2 regions of the Mesorhizobium sp. B1-1-6 genome follow, and region 2 is predicted to be linked to the other one. Evidence: predicted binding sites of a transcription regulator. Region 2 holds the regulator's gene; the other holds the start of a gene.
What was found. The regulator PhoB, encoded in region 2, activates phosphate uptake and scavenging genes when phosphate is short. The targets are predictions, from matches to a motif close to TGTCATNNANCTGTCAT.
Positions count from the first base shown of each region.

Region 1: FJ979_RS29290 (LTA synthase family protein) is a predicted target of PhoB. The motif match lies at 4,755-4,771, and genes of this name have one in related genera.

Region 1 is NZ_VFWR01000021.1:971-8,776, reverse strand. It holds gene mltG (endolytic transglycosylase MltG) at 1-816, opposite strand, end outside; gene fabF (beta-ketoacyl-ACP synthase II) at 919-2,181, opposite strand; gene FJ979_RS29305 (acyl carrier protein) at 2,216-2,452, opposite strand; gene fabG (3-oxoacyl-[acyl-carrier-protein] reductase) at 2,722-3,459, opposite strand; gene fabD (ACP S-malonyltransferase) at 3,592-4,533, opposite strand; gene FJ979_RS29290 (LTA synthase family protein) at 4,810-6,738, shown strand; gene FJ979_RS29285 (pilus assembly protein) at 6,784-7,806, opposite strand, start outside.
Region 2 is NZ_VFWR01000022.1:22,669-30,474, forward strand. It holds gene pstC (phosphate ABC transporter permease subunit PstC) at 1-611, shown strand, start outside; gene pstA (phosphate ABC transporter permease PstA) at 615-1,466, shown strand; gene pstB (phosphate ABC transporter ATP-binding protein PstB) at 1,463-2,266, shown strand; gene phoU (phosphate signaling complex protein PhoU) at 2,292-2,999, shown strand; gene phoB (phosphate regulon transcriptional regulator PhoB) at 3,019-3,708, shown strand; gene FJ979_RS29880 (ROK family protein) at 3,716-4,957, opposite strand; gene xylF (D-xylose ABC transporter substrate-binding protein) at 5,217-6,257, shown strand; gene FJ979_RS29890 (sugar ABC transporter permease) at 6,399-7,751, shown strand; gene FJ979_RS29895 (ATP-binding cassette domain-containing protein) at 7,767-7,806, shown strand, end outside.

The sequences.
Region 1 (7,806 bases), on a different contig from region 2:
CTTGGCCAGCCGGTTCAGGAAGACCGCGGCGACGCGCGAGCGCTCATCGCCCTTGCCTGTTTCCTTCTCGACTATCGAGGCCAGCGTGACGAACTCGTCAATACTGGCGAGCGGCAGGTCGGCGGCGCGCCGCTGCCAGACCTCCTCGACCAGCTTCTTCTGGTCGGCCAGCAGCTTGTCGATCATCTGCTGGCGCGTGGCGCCGCGCGTGAAGCGCAGCGTATCGGTGGCGAGACTGCCCTCTGGAGGCACGGTGGCCGGCATGTCGCCGCTCAAGGCGGGCTCGCCTGCGATGCGCGCCAGCGCCTGCTCGACTGTCAGCCCTTCGGGAATGGTCAGCGAGTACATGACCGACTTGCCGCTCTTCAGCAATTCCATGATGTCGCGCATGGACGCCCGGGGCTTGATCTCGTATTCGCCGGCCTTCAGCGCCGAATCATTGCCGAAGGCCCTAACGCCAAGACGGAATATGCGGGCGTCGCTGATCAGGCCGCGCCGCTCGAGCTGGTCGGCGATATCCTGGACGCCGGTGTTCGGCTTGACCAGGAAGGTGTCGCCATTGGCCGATGGGCCGGGCTCGGTGAATTCCTGCTTGCCGAAGTAAAGCGCGATACCCGCCGCCAGAACCATCAGCATCACCAAGGAGATGACGAAGTTCATGAACACGACGACCTGACTGCGCGAAGCACGCGAGCGCTTCGGCGGTGGCGTGCCGGCCTCCGGCCGCAAGGCTTCGGCGGCTGTCTTCGGTACGATCGGCCCCGATGTCGCCTGCCCTTGCCCGAACTCTCCGTTGCCGGCCGGATTTGTGTTCATTTCGCCCTACCGTTTGATCTCTCAACGAATCCCCTGCGGCAGAGTAGGGGCGAATATGGCAAAATTGACGACACGCCGAAGCGCCGTCCGGCAGGCGGACGGTCAGCCATTGTAGCGCTGGAAGACCAGTGAAGCGTTGGTGCCGCCGAAGCCGAAGGAATTGGACAACGCCACGTCGATCTGGCGGGCACGCGGCTTGTTCGGCACCAGGTCGATCGCGGTCTCACGCTCCGGATTGTCAAGGTTGATGGTCGCCGGCGCGATGTTGTCGCGGATGGCGAGGATCGAGAAGATCGCTTCGGCAGCCCCTGCCGCGCCGAGGAGATGGCCGATCGACGACTTGGTCGACGACATCGAAATCTTCGATGCGGCATTGCCGACCAGCCGCTCGACCGCGCCGAGCTCGATCGTGTCGGCCATGGTCGAAGTGCCGTGCGCGTTGATGTAATCGACATCGGCGGGCGTCAGCTTTGCCCGGTTCAACGCCGCCGTCATGCAACGGAATGCGCCGTCGCCATCTTCAGCCGGTGCGGTGATGTGATAGGCGTCGCCGGTCAGGCCGTAGCCGGTCACTTCCGCATAGATCTTCGCGCCGCGCGCCTTGGCATGCTCGAGTTCCTCAAGCACGACGACGCCGGCGCCCTCGCCCATGACGAAGCCGTCGCGATCGCGGTCATAGGGCCGCGAAGCCGTTTGCGGCGCGTCGTTGCGCTCGGTCGACAGCGCACGGCAGGCAGCGAAGCCAGCGATCGACAGTCGCGTCACCGGCGCTTCGGCGCCGCCGGCGACCATGACGTCGGCATCGCCCCAGATGATCAGCCGGGCTGCGTCGCCGATCGCATGCGCGCCGGTCGAGCAAGCGGTGACGACGGCATGGTTGGGGCCTTTCAGCCCATGCCGGATCGAAACCTGGCCGGAGACGAGATTGATGATCTGGCCGGGGATGAAGAAGGGGCTGATGCGGCGTGGGCCGCGCTCCTTCAGGATCATCGCGTTCTCGGCGATGCCTTCGATGCCGCCAATGCCCGAACCGATCAGAACGCCGGTGGCGCACTGCTCGGCATGGGTCTTCGGCTGCCAGCCGGAATCCTTCAGTGCCTCGTCGGCGGCTGCGATCCCGTACAGGATGAAGTCGCCGATCTTGCGCAGTTCCTTCGGCTCGAGCACCGCCTCGGGATTGAAGGTGGCGTTGCTGCCGTCACCACGCGGAACGACATGGGCGATCTTGCAGGCAAGATCCTCCACCTCGAACTCGGTGATGCGCTTGGCGGCGCTGCGGCCGGTCAGAAGTTCCTTCCAGCTGTGCTCGAAGCCCATGCCGAACGGCGACAGCAATCCAAGGCCCGTGACGACGACACGCCTCATCGCAGGTCCTCCCCGGTGATGACTGCGGAAAGCGTCAGGCCGAAGCCTTGTCGATGTACTTCACGGCATCGCCCACCGTCAGGATGGTTTCAGCCGCGTCATCGGGGATCTCGACGCCGAATTCTTCTTCAAACGCCATGACGAGTTCGACCGTGTCGAGACTGTCGGCGCCCAGATCGTCGATGAAGCTCGCCTGCTCCGTCACCTTGTCGGCATCGACGCCCAGGTGCTCGATGACAATCTTCTTGACGCGCTCTGCGGTGTCACTCATTTGGGGCATCCTCGTCTTTTGGTTGTCTGTCTTCGTTAGCGGGCGGAATGCCGCTAATCAAGCTGAAAGATGGTCCCGCCGGAAACGCAATGGCCGCAGACCGGTTTTTGCCCGAACCGCCGGGTTGCGGGCCGCATTACACGAAAAATCGTGGGCGTCCAAGCCGAAATGGTCGCTTTTCACAGCCCGCCCAGGCGTTGCCTGTCGCCGTCTCAAAGCCACCGCGAATGCCCGGGCCCGGCCCGAAATGCATGCTTTGGCCGACCCGATCAGATCATCGCCATGCCGCCGTTCACATGGATGGTTTGGCCGGTGACGTAGCCGGCCTCGTTGGAGGCAAGATAAGCGACGGCGGACGCCACTTCGGCGCTGGTGCCCATGCGGCGCGTCGGGATAGCGGCCATGATCGCCTCCTTCTGCTTGTCGTTGAGCTTGTCGGTCATCGCCGATTCGATGAAGCCCGGGGCGACACAGTTGACGGTTATGCTGCGGGTGGCGATCTCCTGCGCCAGCGATTTGGAAAAGCCGATCATGCCGGCCTTGGAGGCGCAGTAGTTGGTCTGGCCGGGATTGCCGGTGACGCCGACCACCGAGGTAATGTTGATGATGCGGCCGTGGCGACGGCGCATCATCGGATGGGTCAGCTCACGCGTCAGCCTGAACACGGCCGTCAGATTGACTTCGAGCACGCTGTCCCAGTCGGCGTCCGACATCCGCACGAACAGCCCGTCCTTGGTGATGCCGGCATTGTTGACTAGGATGTCGACGCCCTCGAGATCGGCCTCCGCTTTCTGGCCGAGCGCCTTGACCTCGTCGCGGTTCGACAGGTCGGCCGGAAACAGCTTCACCCGGTCGCCCAGGTCGGCGGCCAGCGCCTCCAGTCTCTCGACGCGCGTGCCGTGCAGGCCGACGATGGCGCCTTGCGCATGCAGCACCCTGGCGATCGCCTCGCCGATGCCTCCCGACGCGCCGGTGACAAGTGCCTTGCGGCCGGTCAGTTCGAACATGTGTTTTCCTCTTTGGTTTCGGAAGCTCAGCGAGCAACCTTATCTGTATACGTCTCGCGGGTATCCGATTGCCATCACCAACGGAATATCTTCAGCGATACAAGCCGCGCCATCAAATTCACACGCGGCGCCTCACCCGAGCGCCGCCAGTGCGGTTTCGACCTCGGCCGCGGAACCGACCGATGCCGTGGCGAATTCGCGGTTGATGCGCCGGGCCAGCCCTGAAAGCACTTTTCCCGCGCCGACTTCATAGAGCGTGGTGACGCCGTTCGCGCCGAACCACTCCACCGTCTCGCGCCAGCGCACGCGGCCGATCACCTGTTCGAACAGACGGCGCGCAATGATTTCGGGATCGCTGGTCGGAGTGACCGTGACATTGGAGACGAGCGGCACGACAGGCGCGTTCTTGGTTACCCCGGCCAGCGCCTCGCGCATGATCTCGGCGGCGGGCGCCATCAGCGCCGAATGGAAGGGCGCGGAGACCTGCAGCATCAGCGCTCGCTTGGCGCCTTTTTCCGTGCACAGTTTGGCAGCCAGTTCGACCGCTGCCTTGGCGCCGGAAATCACCAGCTGGCCACCGCCATTGTCGTTGGCGATCTGGCAGACCGATCCTTTGGCAGCCTCGGCGCAGGCGGCTTCGACATCGGCCTGCTCCAGTCCGATGATCGCCGCCATGGCGCCTTCGCCGGCGGGCACCGCCGCTTGCATGGCATTGCCGCGGATGCGCAGCAGCCTGGCGGCATCGGCAACCGAGACGAAGCCGGCGGCGGCAAGCGCCGAATATTCGCCCAGCGAATGGCCAGCGACGTAGGTAATCTTGTCCTTCAGCGAGAAGCCGCGCGCTTCCAAGGCCCTGATCGCGGCCAGCGATACGGCCATCAGCGCCGGCTGCGCGTTGGCGGTGAGCGTCAGCGTCTCTTCCGGCCCTTCCCAGATCAGCTTCGACAGGTTTTCGCCGAGCGCGTCGTCGACTTCGCTAAAAACCCTACGCGCCTCGGGGAAGGCATCGGCGAGGTCCTTGCCCATGCCGACAGCCTGGCTGCCTTGTCCCGGAAAGGTGAATGCAACGGCCATGTGTGGGCTCCCAAAGCTCGGTTCTGCTTGCCTGATACACGAATTTTCCTGCCTGTGACGCAACGCGGCCTGCCAAGTCAAGCCCGGTTCGACCCGGCCCCTTGGCAGCTTTGCCGGCCGAGTGCCTGTTCCAAAAGGCTTTTTGGCGATCACTCCTGATGAAAACCGCTCACGAATCGTTTGCTGGCTCTTCTTATTTCCGCCACAGGCGCTAGCTTTGCGTGACAATTCCATGACAATCGAGTGACGGGTCTGTCGCTGGGTGGGGAAGTTAAAGTGGCTAGGATTTCGAAAGGCGCAGGCAAAGCCGCGCCACAGTTTCTGGAAGACGATCCTTCCACCGGCTACCTGCCGGGACGGAAGTGGCCGACCATACGCTATGGGCTGACCAGCCTGCTGATCGCGGCCGTCCTGGTGTTCGCCATCGAATTGATCGTGCGCGGCGACTTCGCCGGCACGGTTTCCTTCTTCCTGCAGCCGCTCAAGCCGGGCTGGACCACGATCGTGGTGTTCGCACTGGTTCTGGTCGGCCTCGATGCCGTTTTCGGCCGCAGCTATCAAAGCCTGATGATCGTCGCGCCGCTGACGCTCTCGCTGGCTTTCATCGGTCACCAGAAATCACATTATCTCGGCGATCCCCTCTACCCGACCGATTTCCTCTACTCCCGCCAGATCGTGGCGCTGCTGCCGCTTCTGGTGCGTGACCGTCCGATGACTGCCCTTGCCATGATTGTCGGCATCGTCGCCGGCCTGTCGCTGCTCATCTATGGCTGGCGGGTCTGGCGTCGAAAAGTGCCCATACTCAGCCGCAAGGGCCGTCTCGCCCGGCTGACGCTGGCCGTGCCGCTGCTCGCCTTCTTCGTCTCGATCATGGACTATGCCACCTTCTCCTGGACCCGGGACCGGCTGCAGATCATCCCGATTATGTGGGACCAGAAGGAAAATTACGCCTCCAACGGCTTTGCGCTCGCCTTCGCGCTGAACGTGCCGATGGCGCATGTCTCGGCGCCGCCAGGCTATTCGGAAAAGGCGATCGCGGCCATCGACAGGCCGCAGGTGACCGCCTCGGTGCCCCAGGAAAAGCCCGACATCATCGTCGTCATGAGCGAATCCTTCTGGGATCCGACCAAGCTGCCCGGGGTCACCATCACGCCCGATCCGATCCCCAACGTGCGGGCGCTGCGTTCGGGCTCCATGTTCTCACCCGAATTCGGCGGCATGACCGCCAATATCGAGTTCGAGGCACTGACCGGCTTCTCCAACGCCTTCCTGCCGGCCGGCAGCATCCCCTACCAGCAATATGTGCGCACGCCGACGCCGTCGCTGGCGACCTTCCTGAAGAGGGAGGGCTACAGGGCGCGCGCCATCCATCCGGGCACCAACTGGTTCTGGAACCGCGGCGCGGTCTATGCCGATTTCGGCTTCGACGACTTCAGATCGGAAGAGACGTTGCCGCCGATGCAAAAGCGCGGGCCGCTGGCATCCGACGCGGCGATGACGGACGAGATCATCAGCGAGGCCGATGCCAGCGATGCCCCGGTGTTCTTCTTTGCCGTCAGCCTGCAGAACCACGGCCCTTACGAGCCGAACCGCTACTACAACCCGACCCACACCGTGCAGGCGCCGATCAGCCAATGGGCGCGTGAATCGCTGCTGAGTTACACCGAGGGCTCGGCCGACGCGGACCGCGGTCTCGAACGCCTGATCGAATGGGCAAAGAAACGCTCTCGCCCCACCGTCATCGCCTTCTTCGGCGACCATCTGCCGCCGCTTGGGCCGGTCTATGTAGAGACCGGGTTCATGAAGGACAATGTCGCGCCGCGCAAGGAGGCTTCCGCCGAGGCGGCGCTGGAGCATCATCAGACGCCACTGGTCATCTGGTCGAACCGCACAGGCCCTGCCAAGGACATGGGCGCCGTCAGCCCCGCCTTCCTGCCCTATCACATCCTGAAAACGGCCGGCATCACCCACCCCTACTATACCGGCTTCCTGGGCGAGATGCGCGAACGCTACCGCGTGGTCGACCGCAATCTGCTGCTGACGCCGGCGGGAGAAGCCACGCCCGATTGGGCGCGGCAAAAGCAGATCGACCCGGCGATCCGCGACTTCCGGCTGCTGCAATACGACATGATGTTCGGCAAACGCCACGCGGCGCCCGACTTCTTCCCCGAAACGGTGGACAAGGTCGTCGCCCATATGAGCTGAAATTCGCGGCATCCTTCCAGGATGCCGCCCAGCGGGGTCGAGCGTTCAATTCGTCAGTTGCAATTTCGAGAATTTGTTGGCGATCTGCTGGAACACGTTCGGCAATTTGTTTGGATCGTTGACGGCGTAGTAGTCGCTGGGATCCGAGGCGCAGGCGCTGTAGAGCGTGCGGTTGGCGGCGGTGTCGGATTGCAGCACCATCGTGTAGATTTCGGCGCCCTGCTTCTTCAGCTGCGTGCAGACGCTTTTGGTCCATCCGTCGACATTGCGCGCGGCGGTCGTCTGATTGTCCGATCCAAGCCGACCGGCAGCGCCATAGGCTGAGCCCGCGAGAAAACCATAGGACGTATAGTCGGACTTGGTCGTCTCGTTGCTGGCGCCGTAGACGACATTCTCGCCGTCGGTGAGCAACATGACGATCTTGCTCACCCCAGGCGTCTTCCAAGGCGTCCCCTCGGCATATGGCGCACTCGGCGACAACACTCGCTGGCCCCAGGCCAGGCCCTCGGAAACATTGGTGCCGGACCCCGCCCATGCAAGCATCTTGGCGGCCTCGTTGCGAAGTTTTGTAAAGTCTTCGGTCAAGGGGACGATTGGCGAGGGACAGGACCGGTTTGGCCCCACCGTCAATTGCAAGGCGTTTGGATCGTTTGTGACCGCGGTGGCAATGGCGGTGTTCTGCGGCGCCACATATTTGGCGACTGTTTCAAGATCACCCCGCAAAAGCCCGGCAGCACTTCCAAGCAAGCCGCTCAGATCTATTCCGAGAATATTCAGTCCGCCATTCCGAGCAAGTTTGGCCTCGTCGGGGGCGTCGTCGATAAAGGAATTGTTGTAGTGATAGGCATCGTTTGAATAGCCGCTGGAAGGTCTCGTCCCCTTTCCCGGACTGTCCGGCGCGAAATAAGGCACGAACAGAGTGTCAGGGTAACGTGGATCAGGCGGCGTATCGGCGATATTAAGGACACCAGGCCGCGCCTCGACGCAGCCTTTCCAACCCGTATCCTCCCCCTTGCCGTCCTTCCACCCCGTCAATTTGGCGGCAGAGGCCGGATCTTTCATCAACTG
Region 2 (7,806 bases):
CCGTCGAGCTGCTTGCCGGCATACCCTCAATCATCTACGGCATCTGGGGCCTGTTCGTGTTCGCGCCGTTCCTGCAGACGACGGTGCAGCCCTTCATCATCAAGCTTTTCCACGACGTGCCGGGACTCTCCAGCCTGTTTGCCGGCCCGCCCTACGGCATCGGCCTTCTGACCTCGGCGATGATCCTTGCCATCATGGTCCTGCCCTTCATCACCTCGATCACCAAGGATGTCTTCGACACGGTGCCGGCGGTGCTGAAGGAATCGGCCTACGGCATCGGCTGCACGACCTGGGAGGTCACGCGCCGCGTCGTCATCCCCTATACCCGCGTCGGCATCATGGGCGGCGTCATGCTCGGCCTCGGCCGCGCGCTCGGCGAAACCATGGCGGTAACCTTCGTCATCGGCAACGCCCACCGCATCAGCGGCTCGCTGTTCGCGCCCGGCACGACGATCTCGGCGACCATCGCCAACGAGTTCACCGAAGCCGACGGCGATCTCTATACGTCTTCGCTGGTGGCGCTCGGCCTGATCCTGTTCGTCATCACTTTCCTGATCCTTGCCCTTGCGCGCTACATGCTGCTGCGCATGGACAGCCGCACGGGAGCCTGACCGATGTCGACGGCCACATCGCTTCACAATCGACGCAAGCGCAGGAATGCCGTGATGATGACGCTATGCGTCACGGCGGCGGGCATCGGCCTGGCCTGGCTGGCGCTCATCCTCGGCGCACTGCTCTATAAGGGCCTGTCGGGTGTTTCGCTCTCTGTGTTCACCGAAATGACACCGCCGCCCGGCGATGCCGGCGGCCTGCTCAATGCCATCTACGGCAGTATCATGATGACAGTCATCGCCGTCATCGTCGGCACGCCGATCGGTGTCCTCGCTGGGACCTACATGGCCGAATATGGCCGCTTCTCGCGCCTCACCACCGTCGTGCGCTTCATCAACGACATCCTGCTGTCGGCACCCTCGATCATCGTCGGCCTGTTCGTCTACGAGCTGCTGGTGCGGCCGATGGGACATTTCTCGGCGATCGCCGGTGCCGTCGCACTGGCCATCCTGGTCATCCCGGTCGTCGTTCGCACCACCGAGGACATGCTCAACCTGGTGCCGAACGCCTTGCGCGAGGCCGGCGCCGCGATCGGCGCGCCGCGCTGGGTGGTCATCCGCTCGGTCGCCTACCGTGCGGCGCTGTCGGGCATCGTCACAGGCATATTGCTGGCCATCGCCCGCATTTCCGGCGAGACGGCGCCGCTGCTCTTCACGGCGCTCAACAACCAGTTCTGGTCGAGTAATCTCAATGCGCCGATGGCCAGCCTGCCCGTCACCATCTTCCAGTTCGCTCTCAGCCCCTACGAGGAATGGCAGCAGCTGGCGTGGACCGGCGCACTCATAATCACCCTTACGGTTCTCGGGCTGAGCATCTTCGCCCGCAGCCTTACCGGACGCAGAGAGGACAGATGAAACCGATGTTGTCCACCGAGTTGAATACGCCCGAAGTCGCGGTCGAGAAAGCCAAGATCGAGGTCAAGGGCCTCAATTTCTACTATGGCCAGTCGAAGGCGCTGAAGGATATCAGCCTGTCGCTGCCCGAGCGCAGCGTCACCGCCTTCATCGGGCCTTCGGGCTGCGGGAAGTCGACGCTGCTGCGCGTCTTCAACCGCATCTACGAGCTCTACCCGAGGCAGAGCGCCGAGGGCCAGGTGCTGCTCGACGGCCAGAATATCCTCGACCGCTCGCAGGACCTCAACCTGCTCAGGACCAAGATCGGCATGGTGTTCCAGAAGCCGACGCCGTTCCCGATGTCGATCTACGAGAACATCGCCTTCGGCGTCAGGCTCTATGAGAAGCTCAGCAAGGCGGAGATGGACGGCCGTGTCGAGCAGGCGCTGAAGCGCGCGGCACTGTGGAGCGAGGTCAAGGACAAGCTCAACGCCAGCGGCCTCAGCCTTTCGGGCGGCCAGCAGCAGCGCCTCTGCATCGCCCGCACGGTGGCGGTGAAGCCGGAGGTCATCCTGCTCGACGAGCCTGCCTCGGCGCTCGATCCGCTGTCGACCGCCAAGATCGAGGAGCTGATCGATGAGCTGCAGGCCGACTATACGATCGTCATCGTCACCCACAACATGCAGCAGGCGGCGCGCGTGTCGAAGCAGACCGCGTTCATGTATCTGGGCGAGTTGGTCGAGTTCGACCGCACCGAGAAGATCTTCACATCGCCCCGCGAGAAGCGCACGCAGGACTATATCACCGGCCGCTTCGGCTGATCCCAGGCATACGAGGACCAAGATCATGGCCGAACACACAGTCGCAGCCTTTGACGAAGATCTCGGACAGATCAGCAGGCTGATCCGCGACATGGGCGATCTCGCCTCATCGATGGTCGGCGGCGCCACCAAGGCGCTCCTGAATTCCGACAACGCGCTCGCCCAGCGCGTCGTCTCCGACGACGCCATCATGGACGCGCGCCAGCGCGAACTCGACGACCGCGCCATCACCCTGATCGCCAAGCGGCAGCCCATGGCGGACGATCTGCGCCATGTCGTCGGCTCGATCCGCATGGCGGGCGATCTCGAACGCATCGGCGATCTCGCCAAGAACATCGCCAAGCGCGTCGGCACCGTCGGCCTTGCCGCCACGCCGCGCGACCTGTCGCACTCCATCGACGCCATGGCGCAGCTTGTGCTGATCCAGGTCCAAGGCGTGATCGAGGAGTATGCGGCGCGCGATGCCGCGGCACTTGCCAAGCTGCGCGCCGACGATGAACGCATCGACGTCAAATACACGTCGGTCTTCCGCGAGCTGCTGACCTACATGATGGAGGATCCGCGCAACATCACCGCCTGCACGCATCTTTTGTTCTGCGCCAAGAATCTCGAGCGCATCGGCGATCACGTGACCAACATTGCCGAAAATGCCTATTATGTGCTGACCGGCACGCAATTGCCCGCCAATCGCCCGAAGCAGGACGAGACGGCGATGTCGGCGCCAGCGGCTTGACGGCAGGGGTGACCAGTCGATGATCGCGCCACGCATCATGGTGGTGGAGGACGAGGAGCCGCTGGGTGTGCTGCTCCGTTACAATCTGGAATCGGAGGGTTATCAGGTAGAGGTGGTGACGCGCGGCGACGAAGCCGAGATCCGCTTGCAGGAGAATGTCCCTGACCTTCTTGTGCTCGACTGGATGGTGCCGGCGGTGTCCGGCATCGAGCTCTGCCGCCGTCTCCGCATGCGGCCCGATACCGAGCGGCTGCCGATCATCATGCTGACGGCGCGCGGCGAGGAAAGCGACCGGGTGCGCGGTCTCTCCACCGGCGCCGACGACTATCTGGTCAAGCCGTTCTCAACGCCGGAATTCATGGCACGCGTCAAGGCGCTGCTGCGCCGCGCCAAGCCCGAAGTTCTGTCCAGCGTGCTCAAGGTCGGCGACATCGTGCTCGACCGTGAATCGCACCGGGTCTACCGCAAGAAAAGCGAGATCCGGCTCGGGCCGACCGAGTTCCGCCTGCTCGAATTCATGATGCGACATCCCGGCCGCGTGTTCTCGCGCAGCCAACTGCTCGACAATGTCTGGGGCGAAACGATCTATATCGACGAGCGCACCGTGGACGTGCATGTCGGCCGGCTGCGCAAGGCGGTCAACAATGGCCGCATGCCTGACGTGATCCGCACCATTCGGGGCGCGGGGTATGCGATTCGCGAAGACTAGGGATATGTCACGCAACGTTCTCGCCCACGCCTGATTTCGCCTGTGCCCCCGGCGCGAAAATCTCCTGGTCGACGAAGGTCAGCGCGCGCATGGCGCAGCCCTCGCGGATCAGTGGCAGTTCGTTCGGCTCGGTGTCGAAGGAAATCGATTTCGAGTGCTGGCCGCCGGCGGTCTGGGCAATCGCCTCGCGCAGAGCCGGCTCGATCAGGTCGAAGGCGGCGGCGCTGACGCCGACCATGGCGACCGGCGCCGGATCGATCAGCGCGAACAGGCTGCCAAGGCCGTAACCCAGCGCCTCGCCGGCCTTGCGGTAGGCTTCGCGCTCCGGCCCGTCCTTTTCGCGCGCCGAGGCCGCCAGGGTGCGCATGTCGGCGTCGCTGACGTCGACAGGCTCGGTGTCCTCGCCAAGCTGCCTCGCGTTGCGCCAGATGGCATAGTTGCCGGCATAGGCCTCGACGCAGCCGCGCCGCCCGCAGCGGCAGAGCGCCCCGCCGGGGCGATGGATCATGTGGCCGAACTCGCCTCCGGATGAATGGGTGCCGGTGAACAGTTCACCCTTCAGCACCAAGCCCATGCCGATGCCGTGCGACAAAAGTATGGCGATGAAGTCGTCGCGGTAGCGCTGGGGATCGCGCCAGCGCAGCGCCACCGCCATCATGTTGCAATCGTTCTCCATGGTGGCGGGAATGCCGAACTCGGCCTCCAGTATGTCGGCGAAGGCGATGTCGGTCTGCGGCGTGATCGGCGACCACAGCATGGCGCGCGCATCCGTGTCGGTGATGCCCTGGATCGCCAGCGCGATACGGGCGATGCTGCCGACGTCGAGGTCGGGATCCTCGAACCGCCGCCTGACGATGGCCACGCATTCGCCGATCAGCGCCTCGCGCGACAGGGTCAGCGTGTCCAGCCGGCGCTGCTCCTCAGATATCACCTGGCCGGCATAGTCGATGACTGCGACGGAGAGGAAATTCAGCGACAGCACAACGGTCATCACCGCCGCGGCTTCAGGGTTGAGGCTGAGGCCGACCTGCGGCCGACCGCGTTTCAGCGCACCGGCCTCGCTCGGCTTGCTCTGCGCCAGGATGCCTTCGCCAATCAGGTCGGAGGAGATCGCCGATATGGTGGAATGGCTGAGCCCGGTGGTCGCGGCAATCTCGGTGCGCGAGGGCTGCCCGGCACGGCGCACGGCCGCGATCACCATCGCCCGGTTGCGTCGGCGCAAATCGTCGTGGCGGATTCCGACCGACATGTTTCTCGCATCCTCCCCGTCGCCGCGTTCTCTCCCCAGGATCCCGACGACCGTCAAATACTGGCAGAACCGGCCTTGGCTGTCATTATTTATTCCGGAGCTCGAAAAAAATTCACGAGGACATCAAAATACATCAGAATCGACGTTGACAGCGTTCCGACGATGGACCAGTGTTTTTTCGAGGCTCGAAAAAATAGAGCCTTTGTGCCGGCCTACGGGCCTGTTTGGTCGCGCCATACGCGGCGCAGGGAGGATTAAGATGAAGAAATTCACAGCCGCCATCCTGGCGGGTGTCGCCATGTCGCTGACGCTCGCGTCGATCGCGCAGGCGAAGGACAAGGTCATCGGCGTTTCCTGGTCGAACTTCCAGGAAGAGCGCTGGAAGACCGACGAGGCCGCCATGAAGAAGGCGATCGAAGCCGCCGGCGACAAGTATATTTCCGCCGACGCCCAGTCCAATCCCGGCAAGCAGCTCACCGACGTCGAGAGCCTGATCTCCCAGGGCGCCAATTCGCTGATCATCCTGGCGCAGGACGCCTCCGCCATCGGCCCGGCGGTGCAGAAGGCGCTCGACGAAGGCATTCCGGTCGTCGGCTATGACCGCCTGATCGAGAACAAGGACGTCTTCTATCTGACCTTCGACAACAAGGAAGTCGGCCGCATGCAGGCCCGCGAAGTGTTCAAGGTGAAGCCGGAAGGCAACTACGTCTTCATCAAGGGCTCGGGTGCCGATCCGAATGCCGATTTCCTGTTCTCGGGCTCCATGGAAGTGCTCAAGGACGCCATCGACAGCGGCAAGATCAAGAATGTCGGCGAAGCCTATACGGATGGCTGGCTGCCGGCCAACGCGCAGAAGAACATGGAGCAGTTCCTGACCGCCAACGACAACAAGGTCGACGCGGTGGTCGCGGCCAATGACGGCACTGCCGGCGGCGTCGTCGCGGCGCTGACGGCTCAAGGCCTGGCCGGTACCGTTCCGGTCTCGGGCCAGGACGGCGACCACGCGGCGCTGAACCGCATCGCGCTCGGCACGCAGACCGTGTCGGTGTGGAAGGACGCGCGTGAACTCGGCAAGAATGCCGCCGAGATCGCCTCGCAGCTGGCCGACGGCAAGAAGATGACCGACATCGCCGGCGTCAAGGACTTCACCACACCCGGCGGGAACACCGTCAAATCGCTGTTCCTCACCCCGGTTGCGATCACCAAGGACAATCTCAACGTCGTCATCGACGCCGGCTGGATCAAGAAAGACGAGGTCTGTGCCGGCGTCGCGGCGGGCAGCGTCGCGGCCTGCAACTGATCTTCCATTTCATGCGATGAACGCCGCGGCTGCCAAGCCGCGGCGTTTTTTCAAGAAGATTTGTTTTTCCGCCCCGGGCGGGTAACTTCTAGGTTGGCTTCCGGCATCCGCATCGGATGGGCAGGCCGGTGGGAGAAAATCATGACCGATACGACGTCCAACCCGCAGGCCGACACCGCGCGTGCGTCGGAACTCGGCGCCGTCGCCCGGTTCCTGAAGGCGACCGAGATCGACACGCGCATGCTCGGCATGATCGGCGCGCTGCTGCTGATCTGGATCGGGTTGCATGTCCTGTCCAGCCTGCGTCTCGGCGTCAATCCGCTCGATTTCGACAGCCGTACCTTCCTCACGCCCCGCAATCTGTGGAACCTGTCGGTGCAGACCTCGGCCGTCGCCATCATGGCCTGCGGCATGGTGCTGGTCATCGTCATGCGCAATATCGATCTGTCCGTCGGTTCCGCCGAAGGGTTGATCGGCATGGTCATGGGTTTCGCCCAGGTGCATTTCCTGGTGCGGATGGTCGGTCTCGAGCTCGGCAATCCATGGATCTGGGTGCTCGCGCTGGTCATCGGCCTGGTGCTCGGCCTTTTGATCGGCGCCTTCCAGGGCTTCGTCATCGCCTATCTCGAAGTGCCGGCCTTCATCGTGACGCTGGGCGGGCTTCTGGTCTGGCGCGGTGCGGCATGGTGGGTTACCAGCGGCCAGACGGTGGCGCCGCTCAACGCGACGTTCCAGCTGATGGGCGGCGGCCCGGCCGGATCGATCGGCGCGACCTGGAGCTGGGTGGTCGGCATCGCCGCCTGCCTTGCGGTGGTGCTTGCGCTGTTCAACGGGCGGGTACAGCGCAAGCGCTTCCGTTTCCCGCTGCGTCCGATCTGGGCCGAGACGCTGATCGGCGTGGTCACCTGCGCCGTCATCATGGGCGCGGTTTGGCTGGCCAATTCCTATCCATGGCCTGTCGGCATCGTGAACAGATATGCAGCCGCCAACAACATAACCGTGCCCGAGGGCGGCCTGTTCATCGCCCACGGCATCGCCATACCGGTGCTGATGGCCATCGCCGTCGGGCTGGTCATGACCTTCATCACCAAACGCACCCGTTTTGGTCGCTATGTCTTTGCCATTGGCGGCAATCCGGAAGCAGCCAACCTCGCCGGCATCAATACGCGCTGGATCACGATGAAAGTGTTCATGATCATGGGCGTGCTGGCCACGATCGCCGCCGCGATCTCGTCGGCCCGGCAGAACTCGGCCACCAACGTGCTCGGAACGCTCGATGAATTGCTGGTGATCGCGGCGGCCGTCATCGGCGGCACGTCGCTCGCCGGCGGTTCGGGAACGATCATCGGCGCCATGCTGGGCGCGCTTCTGATGCAGTCGCTGCAATCCGGCATGGTGCTGCTCGGCGTCGACTCGCCTCTGCAGAGCATCGTCGTCGGCGCCGTGCTGGTCATCGCGGTGTGGCTCGACACCGTCTATCGCAAACGCGTTTGAGGGAGGAGGACAATCATGGCTGACAGGATCGCTCCCGCCGGCAACCCGCTGGTCG